DNA from 2 places in the Rhodococcus sp. 4CII genome. Region 2 is predicted to be linked to the other one. Evidence: riboswitches for the same ligand, from Rfam matches in the RefSeq annotation. Region 2 holds a riboswitch; the other holds the start of a gene.
What was found. Region 2 has a riboswitch for thiamine pyrophosphate ahead of thiO (glycine oxidase ThiO). Riboswitches for the same ligand answer to the same signal wherever they lie in the genome.

Region 1: it holds a riboswitch for thiamine pyrophosphate, as region 2 does, so the genes downstream of both, H0B43_RS24495 (3-oxoacyl-ACP reductase) here and thiO (glycine oxidase ThiO) in region 2, are expected to answer to the same signal.

The regions. Positions count from the first base shown of each region.
Region 1 is NZ_JACCFE010000002.1:5,132,904-5,140,410, reverse strand. Features, by position in the region: gene H0B43_RS24505 (CitMHS family transporter) at 1-221, opposite strand, end outside; gene H0B43_RS24500 (LLM class flavin-dependent oxidoreductase) at 306-1,601, opposite strand; gene H0B43_RS24495 (3-oxoacyl-ACP reductase) at 1,603-2,367, opposite strand; TPP riboswitch at 2,417-2,520, opposite strand; gene H0B43_RS24490 (MarR family winged helix-turn-helix transcriptional regulator) at 2,594-3,046, shown strand; gene H0B43_RS24485 (organic hydroperoxide resistance protein) at 3,049-3,471, shown strand; gene H0B43_RS24480 (oxidoreductase) at 3,491-4,369, opposite strand; gene H0B43_RS24475 (CocE/NonD family hydrolase) at 4,410-6,398, opposite strand; gene H0B43_RS24470 (pseudouridine synthase) at 6,595-7,494, shown strand.
Region 2 is NZ_JACCFE010000002.1:5,403,343-5,410,849, reverse strand. Features, by position in the region: gene H0B43_RS25720 (adenylate/guanylate cyclase domain-containing protein) at 1-198, opposite strand, end outside; gene H0B43_RS25715 (M20/M25/M40 family metallo-hydrolase) at 250-1,704, opposite strand; gene H0B43_RS25710 (ABC transporter permease) at 1,849-2,643, opposite strand; gene H0B43_RS25705 (ABC transporter ATP-binding protein) at 2,643-3,584, opposite strand; gene H0B43_RS25700 (thiazole synthase) at 3,698-4,465, opposite strand; gene thiS (sulfur carrier protein ThiS) at 4,458-4,682, opposite strand; gene thiO (glycine oxidase ThiO) at 4,686-5,753, opposite strand; TPP riboswitch at 5,751-5,863, opposite strand; gene thiE (thiamine phosphate synthase) at 5,888-6,586, shown strand; gene H0B43_RS25680 (NUDIX hydrolase) at 6,587-7,345, opposite strand; gene H0B43_RS25675 (hypothetical protein) at 7,471-7,507, shown strand, end outside.

The DNA.
Region 1 (7,507 bases), 270 kb from region 2:
AGCGCGGCGGTCGGCGCCAGCGACTTGATCCCGTCGGTGATCATGTCGCCGATGCCGAGACCCGCCCCGGCCGCGATGCCGAATGCGACCGGGACGGCGATCAACCCGACCACGGGAGTGGCCCGTTTGGACATGATCAAGAACATGAACACGGCCACCATCAGAAAGCCGAGTGCTACCAGCATTGCCACTCCTCGTCCGAGCTCGAGTCGCGATGTGATCGCGATTACAGCAAGTGTCGGGGAGAAGGGCGCTCACAGTCACGGTTGCGTTCGTAGAGAAGGTTGTGTTCTTTGTGGTGGCAACTAGCGGTGACCCCGGAGATGGTCACGCAGGGTCGCTGTCTCATACTGCGCGCGGAACAGCCCCCGCTTCTGCAGGACGGGGATCACCTCGTCGACGAACTCGTCGAGGCCGCTGGGGTAGAGCGGCGGCATCAGATTGAACCCGTCGGCCCCGCCGCGGCGGAACCACATCTCGATCTCGTCGGCGATCGACTCCGGGGTGCCGATCATGGTGCAGTGCCCGCCCCCGGCAGCCAGCGTGCCGAGCAGCGACCGCACGGTGGGACGGTCCTTGTCGACGATCCGCAGGATCGTGTCGTATCGGCCCTGCGGTCCGCTGAATTCCGACAGCGGCGGCAGCGCGGGAACGGGTGCGTCCAATTCCCAGGCGCTGCAGTCCTGCTGGACGAACAGCGACAGCTGCGCCAGCGACTGCTCGACCGGGAGGAGCGCGTCGAGTTCCGCCTTCTTGCGGTGCGCCTCCTCGGTGGTCGAGCCGACGTAGGTCACGAGGCCGGGCATCACCGTCACCGCATCGGCGTCGCGGCCCGCCGCGCGGATGCGGCGCTTCACGTCGGCGTAGTAGTTCTGGGCGGCCGGGAGGTCGTAGGCGACGGCGTAGATGCCCTCGGCGCACCGGGCGGCCAGGTCGCGACCCTGATCGGACGCGCCCGCCTGGAACAGCACCGGACGCCCCTGCGGCGAGTGCGGCACGGTGAGCGGGCCGTCCACCAGGAAATGCTTGCCCCGGTGCTCGACCGGACGCACCTTCGCCGGATCCGCAAAGGCACCGTCCCGGTCGAGCACCAGCGCGTCGGGCTCCCACGAATCCCACAGTGCGAGTGCCACGTCGACGAATTCCGCAGCGCGCGAATAACGCTCGTCGTGCGGCGGCATCTCCTCGAGTGCGTGATTGCGCGCCTCGGCGTCGAACATCGACGTCACCACGTTCCAGCCGGCGCGGCCGCCACTGATGTGGTCGAGCGACGCCAGCATCCGGGCGGCGTGGAACGGGGTGTAGAACGTGGTGGACACCGTCGTCACCAGCCCAACCCGCTCGGTGGCCCGCGCCATCGCGGACAGCGCGGTGAGCGGTTCGAGGAACCACATGCCCCCGGTCGCGGGGTCGCGCACCGAATGTCCGTCGGCGAAGAACACCGCGTCGAGGCAGCCCCGCTCCGCGGTCTGCGCCAGTTCCTCGTAATAGGTGATGTCGCAGAGTCGCTCCACCTGCGAGGCGGGGTGCCGCCACGCCGCGCCGTGGTGGCCGCAACTGTAGAGGAAGGCGTTGAAGTGCAGTTGCCTCGTGTCGCTCATGTCAGTCCTTGACCAGTCCACCGTCGACGACGAGGTTCTGGCCGGTCACCGCACGCGACCACGGGGACGCGAAGAACAGCACCGCGTCGGCGAACTCGTCCGGGGTGGTGACCCGCTGCAGCGGCGTGCTCGCCGCGATGAGGTCGAACACCTCGTCGGGAGTAGCGGCACTCGCGTCGGTGGTGCGGAGCAGCCCGCCCGAGACCATGTTGACGGTGATGCCGTCCGGTCCGAGGTCGGCGGCGAGGGTGCGGGTCAGTGACAGCGCCGCGGCCTTGGCGGCCGTGTAGTCGTGGTACGGGACGACGGGGTTCTGGAACAGGTTGGTCCCGATGTTCACGATCCGGCCGAACCCGAGCGAACGCATGCCCGGCAGCGCGGCCTGCGTGGTGTGCAGGGTCGCCTTCACACTGCCACGCAACTGCGCGTCGAACGCATCCCACGTGATGACGTCCGCCTTGTCGCGTGCGTCGCCGTTGAAGGAGAAGTCGGCGAGCGCGTTGTTGATCACCGTGGTCACCGGTGAGCCGAAGTGCGCCTCGGCTGCGGCGAACAGCGCGGCGACCTGTCCGGCATCCGTGACGTCGGCCCGGAGCGCGACCGCACGGTCTGCGCCCAGGGAAGCCGCGAGATCCTCGGCCGCCTCCCGGCTGTTCCGGTAGTTCACGATCACCCGCGCGTTCTGCGCCGCGAACGACCGCACGACGGCGGCGCCGAGGCCCCGTCCACCACCGGTCACCAGGACGATCTGCTTGTCGAGCTGCATGCTGCCACCTTCCGTTCGGTCGGCGACGAGATATTCGAAGCGGCGAATACGGCCGTCTCCGCGACATCCCTTCGCCGGCATTACCCAGTTCAGGTTCGACGGGTGTGTTCTCAGCCGCCCGGCTCTCGCCGAGCAGCACCCCGTGTCACTGGCGAACAGTGTAAGCCCAGTCACCGTTCCGGCCATTATGGTTGTGCACAACCTAGTTGTGTGCAACCATTAGGTGGTGACCGACAACCTCGCCCTCGACCGCCAGGTGTGCTTCGCGTTGTACTCGGCATCGCGGGCCATGACGGCGAGATACCGGTCGATGCTCGACTCGCTGGGAGTGACCTACCCGCAGTACCTCGTGCTGCTGGTGCTCTGGGAACAGGACGGCCGCGGAGTGCGCGAGATCTGCGACGCCCTGGACCTCGACACCGGCACTCTGTCGCCACTCCTCAAGCGGCTCGACGCCCTGGGCCTGGTCGAACGCCGGCGCTCGTCGGCCGACGAGCGCCGCGTCGGGATCTACCTCACCGAGAAGGGTGCGGGTCTCCGCGCCGCCGCGGAGAGCATCCCCGCACAGCTCGCTCACTCGACGGGAATGGACGTCGACGAACTCGTCGCCCTCCGCGACACCCTGTCGAGGCTCACCGAATCGCTCCACAGTTTCCCCACCCCTACAGGAGAGAAGTAACCATGAAGATCGTGTACACCGCCGAAGCCCTTGCCACCGGAGAAGGCCGCAACGGCCGCGCGCGCACGTCGGACGGCCGGCTCGACCTGAACCTGGCCATCCCCACCGAGATGGGTGGGTCCGGCGACGGCACCAACCCCGAGCAGCTGTTCGCCGCCGGATACGCGGCGTGCTTCCACTCCGCACTCCAGTTGGTTGCCCGTCAGGAGAAGGCGAACGTCGTCGACTCGGCCGTCGGCGCCCGTGTCGGCATCGGCTCCACGGACGGCGGCGGATTCGGGCTCGCCGTCACCCTCGAGGTCTCGCTTCCCCACGTGCCGCGGGCACAAGCGCTCGAGCTGACCGAGAAGGCGCACCAGGTGTGCCCGTATTCCAACGCCACCCGCGGCAACATCGACGTCACCCTCGAGGTCACCGAAGACTGACACCTGCGCGGGCGTCGGGTCACCCGAACTTGTACTCGACGCCCGTCAGGTTCTCCGACAGGGACCACAGCGCCCCGGCGGTCTGCTCGTCCCGCGACTTCTTGTTGGAGCCCACCACTTTCGGGTGGCCGCGCTGCTCGAACAGTCCGTCCGGCCCGATGTAACTTCCGCCGATCACGTCGGGAGCGGTCGCGGCGTACAGCATCGGCAGCGCCCCCATCTCCGCGGACTGCGCGAAGATCCGGTTACCGACCGCCATCAGTTTGTCCTGCACGGACTCGGTGTGCGCCTGCAGATTTGTCGAGGCGTACCCGGGATGCGCGGCGACCGCCTTGACTCGTGATTTCGCGGCGGCGAGCCTGCGCTGCAATTCGTACGTGAACAGCAGATTCGCGAGCTTCGACTGTCCGTACGCGCTCCAGCGGTTGTACTTGCGGTGTTCCCAGTTGAGGTCGTCGAGGTGGATCGTTCCCGCCTGATGCGCCGCACTCGACATCGTGGCGACCCGATCGGTGATCTTGCCGAGCAGCAGCCCGGTCAACGCGAAGTGCCCGAGATGGTTCGTGCCGATCTGCATTTCGAATCCGTCGGCGGTCCTGCGCTGCGGCACCGCCATCACGCCGGCGTTGTTCACCAGCACGTCGACGGCATCGATGCCCGCCGCGAACTCCCGCACGGAAGCGAGATCGGCGAGATCGAGACGGCGCACCTCGGCGTTGTCACCGATCGACCGCGCGACCACCTCTCCCTTGCGGGTATTGCGACAGGCCAGGACGACGTGCGCCCCCGCCTGGCCGAGTGCCCGCGCCGCCACCTCCCCCAGACCGCTGTTGGCGCCCGTGACGACGAAGGTGCGGCCACTCTGATCGACGATGTCCGAAGCTGTCCACTTGGTCATGATTTCAACCCTACGGATGCCGGGGCGCGGCGTGAACCCGTCACCACGCCTGCTTTCCGACCAGTGGCAGATTGAGGAAACTCGGCCGGTCCGGCGACAACGCGACGTGCTGCGGTCTCAGCCCGCTGTCGGCCAGCATCGGTCCGAGCGGCAGATACCGGGGAATGCTCCCCGCGTACACGTCCACGCGCAGTCGGTGACCCGGTTGGAGCATCGCGTCGGTGGGCACGAAGTTGATGTCCACCGGCGTCACCTCGCCCGGCACCAACGGCTGCCGCGACTCCACCGTCAGGTAGTGGTGGGGTTCGGTGTAGTCGCCGTTCGCCGACTTCGTGCTCTTCGAATCGTCCACGGCCCGCATGGAAGCGGTGAGGGCGCCGTTGGTGAGCGGCGTCGACGTGCCGTCGGGCGCGACGTCGTTCAGCGTCACCGCCCAGAACCCGTCCAGGGCGTCGAGCACGGTTTCGAGATGCAGGTTGACCGGACCCGACAACTCCGTCGGCTGCGCGACTGGTGCGCTGGTGAACGTGAGTCCCTCGGCCTCGTTGAACCGGGAATCCTTGCTGCACACCGATCCGAGGACGACGGCCGCGCCCGCGGTGCCCTGCGCACCGTCGCGGGAGCAGAGTCCGCGAAGCCCGGGTGCGACCGTGAGTTGCGTTGCGTCACCGGGTTTTGCCGCCACCAGGCTGCCGTCGTGCACGGCGTGCCCCGCGGTGCCGCTCGGAGCGCCCGACAGGTACATCCGCTGGTAGTCGACCCCGGCGCGCGGGAACTGATCGGTGGTGGTCCAGCCGTTGCCCTGCTGATACAGCGTCACCGGGCCGTACTCGTCGATGCCGTTGTCGATTCCCTTCAGCCACTTGTCGAACCACGCGCGTTCGAGGACGTCGAGTCGCGGCGGCGCGCCCCGCTCACCGAAACCGCCCCCGAACGAGATGTGGTAGGCGTCGCTCATGATCAGTTGCTTCTCGCCCGCCGGCAGCGGGATGTCGTTGTAGACGCGTGGCTCACTGTTCGCGAAGATGTCGTGCCAGGCGCCGTAGAGCATGGTCGGCACCCGGATGTTCCCCGCCTGAGCCTTGCGCTCCTCGTAGAACTGGCCATCCTGCGCCACCCGCAGCGTGCCGGGGTCGAGATCGTCGATCTTCGTCGCCGTCATGGCCTCGATCAGTGCGGGGAACAGCGTCAACGGATCCTGCAACCGATCCTGCAGCCACTGCTGATCGAAGCGGCCCTGCGCGAGGGCCTGGACGTCGGGGACGAACTTGAGGCCGTTGACCAGTGACAACCACAGCGGCATGAAACCGACCCCGAGGCCGCCGCCGGTTCCGACGATGTCGCGGAGCAGGTCGTTGCCCGGCTCGGTCGGAAAGATCGCCTTCAGCGCAGGCGGCTGATGTCCCGCGGCCTGCAGCGAGTTGATGCCCGAATACGACACCCCGGCCATCCCGACCTTGCCGTCGGACCATCCCTGCTTGCTCATCCAGTCGATGATCTCGACGGAGTCCTGCTGCTCGAGCGGACCGAGCGCCTGCCAGTCCCCCTGCGAGAAGCCGGTGCCGCGCGCATCGACCACCACCTGGGTGTATCCGTTCCGGACGAGGTCGCGGTTGACGCCGAAGACGCGCATGCCGCCACCGGTGAGTACCTTCGCCGCCTCGCCGACACCGTCGAACGGTGTTCCGGCGAGATCGAAGGAGTTCACGAGGTCGACGACCGTGTGCTCGAGTCCCGGTACCGCGAGCACGGAATCGACGAGGTTGCCGACCAATTTCGTGTACGGCGTGATGTTGAGGACGGACGGCATCCTGGTGTCGATCGGCGTGCCGGAGGCGTCCGCGGGGCGATAGACGTTGGCTTTCAACACCGTTCCGTCGCGCATCGTGATGGGAACGTCCCAGTCGATCGCGATCACCGGGTACTCGGGCGGTGCATCGACCGCGGCGTTCCACTGCGCGCCCGCCGCTCCCCCCGTCGGATCAGCCGACGCCGTCAGCGCCGGAGCGACAGCGAGACCCACCGCCATCGCAAGAACAACTGCCACCGCACCCGGACGAAACGCCCATCGACGCACGATCACCACGAACCCCCGTGAAAATCCTCCGGTGACGCGCCTCAGCGGCCATCAGGGTGGCCCGCGTCACAAACTTACCGGATAGTAACCATGAGTCCTCCCGCGGTCAACGACGGGTTTCGGCACCCTCTCGACTACCGTGACGAAGGTGCCCGACGCCCCACTTCCCGTCCGCGACGGCCTCAACCCGACGCGCCTGAGGATGCCGGACGTCGGCTCGTGGTCCACCGTGCTCGAGTACCTGGTCGCCCGATTTCCGCACGACGAGATCCGCCTCCGCGAGAAGGTCGGCGCGTCGGAGGTGGTCGACGAGCGCGGGCTGCCGATCACCGCGGGCACACCGTTCGCGCCCCGCAGGTTCGTGTATCTGTACCGGGATCCGCCGGTCGAGAAGCGGGTGCCGTTCGAGATCGAGATCCTCCACCGCGACGAGAACCTCCTCGTGGTCGACAAACCTCATTTCCTGGCCAGCACTCCGCGCGGCGCCTACGTGGCCGAGTCGGCGCTGGTCCGGTTGCGCAGAGACCTCGACCTGCCGGAACTGACGCCCGCGCACCGACTCGACCGGTTGACCGCCGGGGTGCTGATCTTCACCGTGCGACGTGAGGTCCGGCGCGACTACCAGTCGCTGTTCGATCAGCGACGGGTGGTCAAGGAGTACGAGGCCGTCGCCCGTCACGACCCCGATCTCGTGCTGCCCGCCACCGTCCGCAGTCGAATCGTCAAGGAGCGGGGGGTATTGAAGGCGTACGAGGTGGACGGTCCGGCCAACAGCGAGAGCCGGATCGAACTCCTCGAGGTGTGCGGCGACGCGGCCCGGTACCGGTTGCTGCCGCACACCGGCAAGACGCACCAGTTGCGGGTGCACATGAGTGCGCTCGGCATCCCGATCCACGGCGACAACTTCTACCCCGACTTCTACGACGTTGCCGCCGACGACTACTCGACGCCACTGTGCCTGCTGGCCCGATCCGTCGAGTTCGTCGACCCGATCTCGGGGGACGGTCGCCGCTTCGCGAGCCGGCGCACCCTCGACTGGCCGACCTGACCTCGCGTTCTTT
Region 2 (7,507 bases):
GCTGCCGGGTCCCGCCGTCGACAGGGGGTCACCGAACGCGGGATCGCCGGGCATCGCCCGACGGACCTTCCGCAGCCCCTCGATCAGCTGCGGTTGCCGGTTCACCGACCCCACCCAGCCCAGAATCTTGTCGCCGCGTTTCGGTGTGGGCGCAGCGTCGAACTCGGCAGCATTCTCGTCGGCCGGGTCGTCACTCACGACAGTAAGAGTAACCCAGCGTCACATGCATCAACCGTGACGAATCGGATATCACTCCGCGGCCCGCGCCTTCTCCCGGTCCGCGCCGGCGGGGACGCCGTTCGGGCCGGCGAGCGACTCCGCGTAGACCCCGACGGCATACGCGACCGCGGCGGCATTCTTGGCGAGCGCGGCCCGGTTCACGTTCTCGAGGGTATCGGTCGCGCTGTGATAGTTCTCGTCGTACGTCACCCCCGGGGTGCCGCCCCACTTCTGCGCCTGCTCGGGTGTCTTCGTCTCGTCGGCGCCGCTGAACACGCCCCCCGACGGGATCTGGTGCTCGATGAACGGCCCGTAGTCGGACCGGCCGTCGAAGTCCGTGCCGTCCGCGGCGACACCGTTGCGCTGGAGGTACTCGACGAACGTGCGCTCGATGCCCGCGGAGCCCTCGGGTCCGGGCCCCTCGCCGACGTTGTCGGAGTTGTCGCCGTCGTAGGCCAGGTAGCCGGCGTTCTCGGAGCCGAGCATGTCGAAGTTCAGGTACAGCGCGATGTCGTTCCGCTGCTCGTCGCTGAGGCCGTTCACGTACGCCTCCGACCCGAGCAGACCCAATTCCTCGGCGCCCCAGAACGCGAAGCGCACCGCGTTGTCGACGTCGGGCGATCCGCCGAGTTGCCCGGCCGTTTCGAGGATCGAGGCGACGCCGGTGCCGTTGTCGTTGATACCGGGGCCTTCCGGGACGCTGTCGAGGTGCGCGCCGACCATCACGACGTCGTCGGTCGAGCCGGTCTTGGTCTGGGCGATGACGTTGCGGGCCGTGCTCGATTCGGTGGTGGTGTCGAGGGTGAGGGTGACGTCACCGCCGGCCTGCTCGAGTGCGGCGCCGTCCGCCTTGCTCACCCCGCCGGTGGGAACCTTGCCCGCGTCGGGGTTGCCGAGGGTGCCGCCGCTCATCGGTCCGTCCGCGTTGTTGACGACGATCACGCCCGCGGCGCCGCGCTCGGCGGCGATCTGCTGCTTGGCCGCGAACGGGCACACCCCCCGGTTCACGAGGACGATCGCCCCGGTCACGTCGAGACCGTCGTAATCGGTGACCTCGCATCCCGGGCTCTCGTCCTTCGGGGCGGGCACAAGCCGGGCGGTGATTCCCTGCGGACCGGTGGACGGCGAATACGACAGCGCCCGCACCTCGAAGTCGCCACCGCTGGACCTCAGTGCCTCCGCCCCGACGTCGAACCTGTGGAACTCGAACTCCGGGGTCTGGACGTCGAAACCCTTGTCTTCCAGAACCTGTGCGACGTAGTCGACGCTCGCGTCGTACCCGGCGGTCCCGGCCGCGCGGTTGCCGTTGTTGTCGTCGGCGATCGTCTGCAGTTGCTGCAGATGCGCCACCACTCCGGACTCGGTGACCGAGGCAGCGAGAGCGTCCGCGTCGAGCGGCGGCGCATCGGGTTCACTCGTCGACGAGCACCCGGCCAGCACCAGCGCACCGGCCACTCCGACTGTGAAGACGCCCCGTAGTCGCATGTCGGGAGCCTAACGTAGAAGCACCTGTGGGCCGGCGCGAATGGATTTCGCACCGGCCCACAAGCTCCCGCCCCGCCGTCACCTCAGCCAGGCCTCCCGACGATCACCTGGCGGAGGAGCAGGGCGAAAGTACTGTATCGGGTGTCAGGCGTCGCGCTTGTTCACGACCACCAGACCGGCCCCGAAGATCACGAAGACGAACACCGCGAAGTACACCAGGCTGCCCCACGGACCCCAATAGAAATCGACTCCCTGCTGCGCCCCAAGGAAGTTGTTGGCGTTGAGGAAGGGCAGGAACGGCATGACCTTCGTGCCGAACGAGCCGAACAGATTGAACAAGCTCTCGATCAGCAGCGGCCACAGCAGCAGCAGGGCGATCGCGCCCGCCGACTGGCGCAGCAGCGTACCGACACCGACGGCCAGCACCACGCACAGGAACGCGTAGATCGGGACGCCGTAGATCGACCGCCACGCGTCGTCACCCGACAGGGTGAGGGCGGCTCCCGCCTCGTCGCCCGCGGTCGCCTTCGCGATGGCGTACGCGCCGAAGGTGAGAACGAACGTCAGCACGGCACCGAACGCGCCGATCAGACCGGCCTTCGCGATCAGGACGGACGCCCGGTTCGGGATGGCCTGGAACGTGGTGCGGATGACCCCGAAGCGGTATTCGCTGGTCACAGCCAGTGCGGCGAGGATCATCAGGACCAGCACGCCGAACCCGGACACACCGCCGACGGCGTCGGCCATCTGCGGCAGGAACGGGTCGAAGTCCGGTTTCTTACCGTCCGCGATCTGGTTGTTGAAGGAGTTGATGCTGGCCTTCGCGCTCAGCCCGATGACCGCCGCGAGACCGAGACCCAGCACGATGATGATGACGGTGCACCACCACGGCGACCTCGTCGACGTGATCTTGATCCGTTCGGCATTGAGAACAGCCATTACAGTGCACCCCTCATCACATCTTCGACGCCCTCTGCGTGGTACTGCACGTCGTCTCCGGTCAACTTCATGAAGGCGTCCTCGAGCGATCCGCGCTGAGATGCCAACTCGTGCAGGACGATGCCCTGCGCACCGGCGATCGCGCCGACGGCGTCCGTACTCGAATCCACCACGACGAGCGCCTGCTGTCCGTCGGATCCGTCCTCGCGGACGGTGAGACCCGTGGACGTGAGCGCACTGCGCAATGCGTCCAACTGCGGGCTGCGCACGCGCACCGTCGATTCCGAGGACTTGCTGACGAACTCGGAGACGGTGGTGTCGGCGATCAGGCGACCGCGCCCGATGACCACCAGATGTTCTGCGGTGAGCGCCATCTCGGACAGCAGGTGGCTCGACACCAGCACGGTGCGGCCCTCCGCGGCGAGGCGCTGCATGAACTTGCGGATCCAGACGATGCCTTCGGGGTCGAGTCCGTTGACCGGCTCGTCGAACAGCAGCACCTTCGGGTCGCCGAGCAGCGTGGCGGCCAGGCCCAGTCGCTGGGACATGCCGAGCGAGAACCCGCCGGCCTTCTTGCCCGCCACCTCGGTCAGCCCGACGAGGTGCAGTACCTCGTCGACCCGGCTCTTGGGCAGCGAGTTGGACGCGGCCATCCACTGCAGATGGGCGCGGGCGGACCGGTTGGGGTGCACCCACTTCGCGTCGAGCAGAGCCCCCACCGTCCGCAGCGGCTGCACCAGGTCGCTGTACGGTTTGCCATCGATCAGCGCGCTGCCCGCCGTGGGACGGTCCAGCCCGAGGATCATGCGCATGGTCGTCGATTTGCCTGCACCGTTCGGGCCGAGGAAGCCGGTGACCATACCCGGCTTCACGGTGAACGTCAGGTTGTCCACCGCCTTCGTCGCACCGAAGGTCTTTGTCAGTCCCCTCACTTCAATCATGATGAGAAGGATGCCGGAACCTGCGGCCGGCGCGCATCGGCCGCAGGTCTACTCCCGACTCGTCCCCTGGTACCGGTCGGACCCTGAGCGGGACCCCGATGGAACCCCGAGGACTACGACGACGCCTGCGCCCAGAATCGCTTGGGAATGCGGCCGGCGTGCCGTGCCTCGTACCCGGCCACCACGGCTTCGCGCATCGCCGACGCCATGAGCGCCGGATCCTTCGCCCTGGTCACGGCCGTCGCCAGCAGCACCGCGTCGCAGCCGAGTTCCATCGCGAGGGTCGCGTCGCTGGCAGTTCCGATGCCGGCGTCGAGGACGACGGGCACCCCGGCACCCTCCACGATCATCTGGATGTTGTGCGGATTCGCGATACCGAGCCCGGTGCCGATCGGCGAGCCCAGCGGCATCACGGCGACACACCCGACATCCTCGAGCCTGCGGGCCAGCACCGGATCGTCGGTGGTGTACGGCAGGACGACGAACCCGTCGTCCACCAGTTGTTCTGCCGCGCTGACCAACTCGATGGCGTCGGGCATCAGGGTGCGTTCGTCGGCGATGACCTCGAGCTTCACCCAGTCGGTCTCGAGCGCCTCGCGGGCGAGTTGCGCCGTCAGCACAGCCTCGGCCGCACCGCGGCACCCCGCGGTATTGGGCAGCGGCGCGATGTCGAGCCTGCGCAGCAGGTCCAGCACGCCGGTGCCGCCCACGGCGTCCACGCGGCGCATCGCGACCGTGGTCAGCTCGGTGCCGGACGCCACGAGGGCCTCCTCGAGCACGGTGAGGTTGGCGGCGCCGCCGGTGCCCATGATCAATCGGGAACCGAACGTCCGTCCCGCGATGGTGAGGCCCTTCTGCAGGCCGACAGTCGCGTCAGCCACCCTGCACCGCCGTGAGGATCTCGATCTCCCAGCCCCGGACCACCAGTTCGTCCCACCGGGCGCGCGGGAACACCGCGCCGTTCACCGCCACTGCGATGCCTTTGGACGGCAGGTTCAGCGCCTCCAGCAGCCCGGCGACGGTCAGTGGTTCCGTGAACTCGTGGTCCTCACCGTTGACGCTGATGCCGATCGGCACCACTACTTGCTGCTCACTCATCTCTTACCTCGCTACCTTTTCGAAACGTTCGGGGTCGGCGGCTTTCGCCTCGACCAGTGCCGAGCCCTCCAACAGTGCCACCGTCGCGTCGGCGGTCACCGGAGTGAGCAGGATGCCGTTGCGGCCGTGCCCCGTCGCCACCACCACACGATCGGACACCCGGCCGATCAGAGGCAAATTGTCCGGGGTCATCGGGCGCAGACCCGCCGAGGCCTCGCGCAGTTCGTACTCGCCGATCGCCGGCATCAGCGCCTCGGCGTCCGCGATCAGGTCGCGGACACCCGCCACCGTGACCTGCGTGTCGTTGCCCGATTCGTACTGGGTGGCTCCGACGACGATGCCGTCGGCGCGCGGCACCAGATACGCGGGCCGGCCGTGGACGCTGCCACGGATGGTGCGTCCCGGCGCAGGGGTCACCCCGGGACGGGCACGCAACCGCAAAATCTCACCCTTCACCGGCCGGACCGGAAGTCCCGGCCACAGGGCCGGCGACGCGATGCCGGCGGTGACCACGATCTGGTCCGTCTCGAGCCGGTCGATGCTCTGCACGGCCTCACCGATCAGCTCCGCTCCCGCGTCCACGGCGCAGCGCCGCAACGCCTGCAGCAGCAGCCGGTTGTCGACAGCCAGTTCGTCGACGGCCAAGAGCCCCAACCGGACTCCGCGGCCCAGCATCGGTTCGAGTGCCCGGACCTCGGCGCGGTTCAGGATCTGCAGATCCCGCCCCTGCGCACCCACCCATTCCGCGATGGTCCGCAGGTCCTCGGCGTCCGCACCGTCCAGAGCGACGGTGAGCGAACTCTCCGACGTGAACAGGTCGACCCCGGCCCCGGCCTCGAGTTCCTTCCCGAATTCGGGCCACCGATCTAGCGATGCGCTCCCCAGTTCGAGGACGCTCTCCTCACCTGGCCAGCCCTCGGACAACGGGGCGAGCATTCCGCCCGCCACCCAGGACGCCCCCGAACCGATCGACGGGTCGTACAGCCGCACCGACCAGCCGTTGCGGGCTGCGCGCCACGCAATGGACAGGCCGATCACTCCGCCTCCGACGACGGACACCGATCTCGCCATTGACTCCACCTCACTTCCTGCGCCGGCATGATCCGGGTCAGGTATGACGGTCGGGCTCGGCGTGAGCCCCTCTCAGCCCCACGTTCCCCGGGACTCCCGTGTTGCACTTTCACCGTAGAGGCTACCGTCATGCCGTGACCACCACGCACCACAGCAACCTCACGGACCGTCGGCGCCGCCTCGGAGCGGCGCGCTTGTACCTGTGCACCGACGCCAGGCGCGAGAAGGGCGACCTGGCGCAGTTCGCCGAAGCCGCGCTGTCCGGTGGCGTCGACATCATCCAGCTCCGGGACAAGGGCTCGGCCGGCGAGAAAAAGTTCGGCACGATGGACGCCCGGGACGAACTCGCGGCGCTGTCGGTGCTCGCGGCCGCGGCCAGGCGGCACGGCGCGCTGCTCGCGGTGAACGACCGCGCCGACATGGCGCTGGCGGCCGGGGCGGACGTGCTGCACCTCGGTCAGGGTGACCTGCCCGTTCCGTACGCGCGGACCGTCGTCGGGTCCGACGTGCTGATCGGCCGCTCCACCCACAGCCGCGCGCAGGCCAGCCTCGCGGCCATCGAGGACGGCGTCGACTACTTCTGCACCGGGCCGGTGTGGGCCACACCCACCAAACCCGGCCGGACCGCGTCGGGCATCGATCTCGTGCGTTCGACCGCAGACTCCGCGACCAACCGCCCGTGGTTCGCGATCGGCGGCATCGACGAGGCCCGCGTACCGGAGATCCTCGCCGCCGGGGCGACCCGCATCGTGGTCGTACGCGCGATCACCGAGGCCCGCGACCCGCAGGCCGCCGCGCGCTCGCTGTCGGCCCTCCTGCAGCAGAACGCCTAGTTACGGCTGATCCAGCCAGCCCAGCACAGTCGCCGGCGTCAGGACGACGACGGTGGCCGGCAACTGTTCGACCAGCTCGGGGTCGGTGGCGACGACCGCCGTGACCGTGCCCAGCGTGGTGCCGTGGCCGACCGGTTCGGCGAGCAGGCCGACCGTGTCCGCCGACTCGAGCACTTCGATGCGCGGCAGCCACCCGTACATGCCGTCGGGCAGGCGCACCGTGCGGGGCAGCGCCTTCGACAGCTGCGGCAACGCACCGCGCTCTCCCAGCACGTCGTACCTCGCGAACAGCAGTCGCACCTCGGTGGTCCGCAGTCGCGGCCATCCCGCTTCGAATCCGGGGTGCAGGGGCAGGCCGGCGACGTCTGCCTCCCGTACCCAGCGCAGTTCGGTGCTCTCCCCGTTCGGGACCGTCGGCAGCGGGCGCTCGGCGTCGGCGATCACGGTGGTGTAACTCCAGCCGCTCGCCGCCTCCATGGTGACGACCTCGGTGCGGACGCGGATGGCCGCGCTGTCGATGCCTGCTTCCTCGTGCGCCTCACGAACCGCGGCGTGGGTGGTGGTCTCGTGACTGTCCCGGGCGCCGCCGGGCAACGCCCACGTCCCACCCTGGTGGCTCCACGCAGCCCGGTGCTGCAGCAGCACGGCCGGCGTCTCGTCCGGCAGCGGCGCCCGCAGCAACAACCCGGCCGCACCGTGCTTGCCCCAATGACGACTGCCGTCCGGCCCGGTTGCCCAGCCGTCACCGTCACCACGCATCGACTACCCCTGTCCGACCTGATGGGTCACCCTGCAGTTCTCTCACACTAACGGTTTCTCCCGGAACTGCCCGTCGGCAGCCGGGAACCGACTGCTGCTTATATGCTCCCCACCAAGGTGCGGCCGTGACACGGGAGGGGTGCGAGGTGGTTCTGCGTGAGG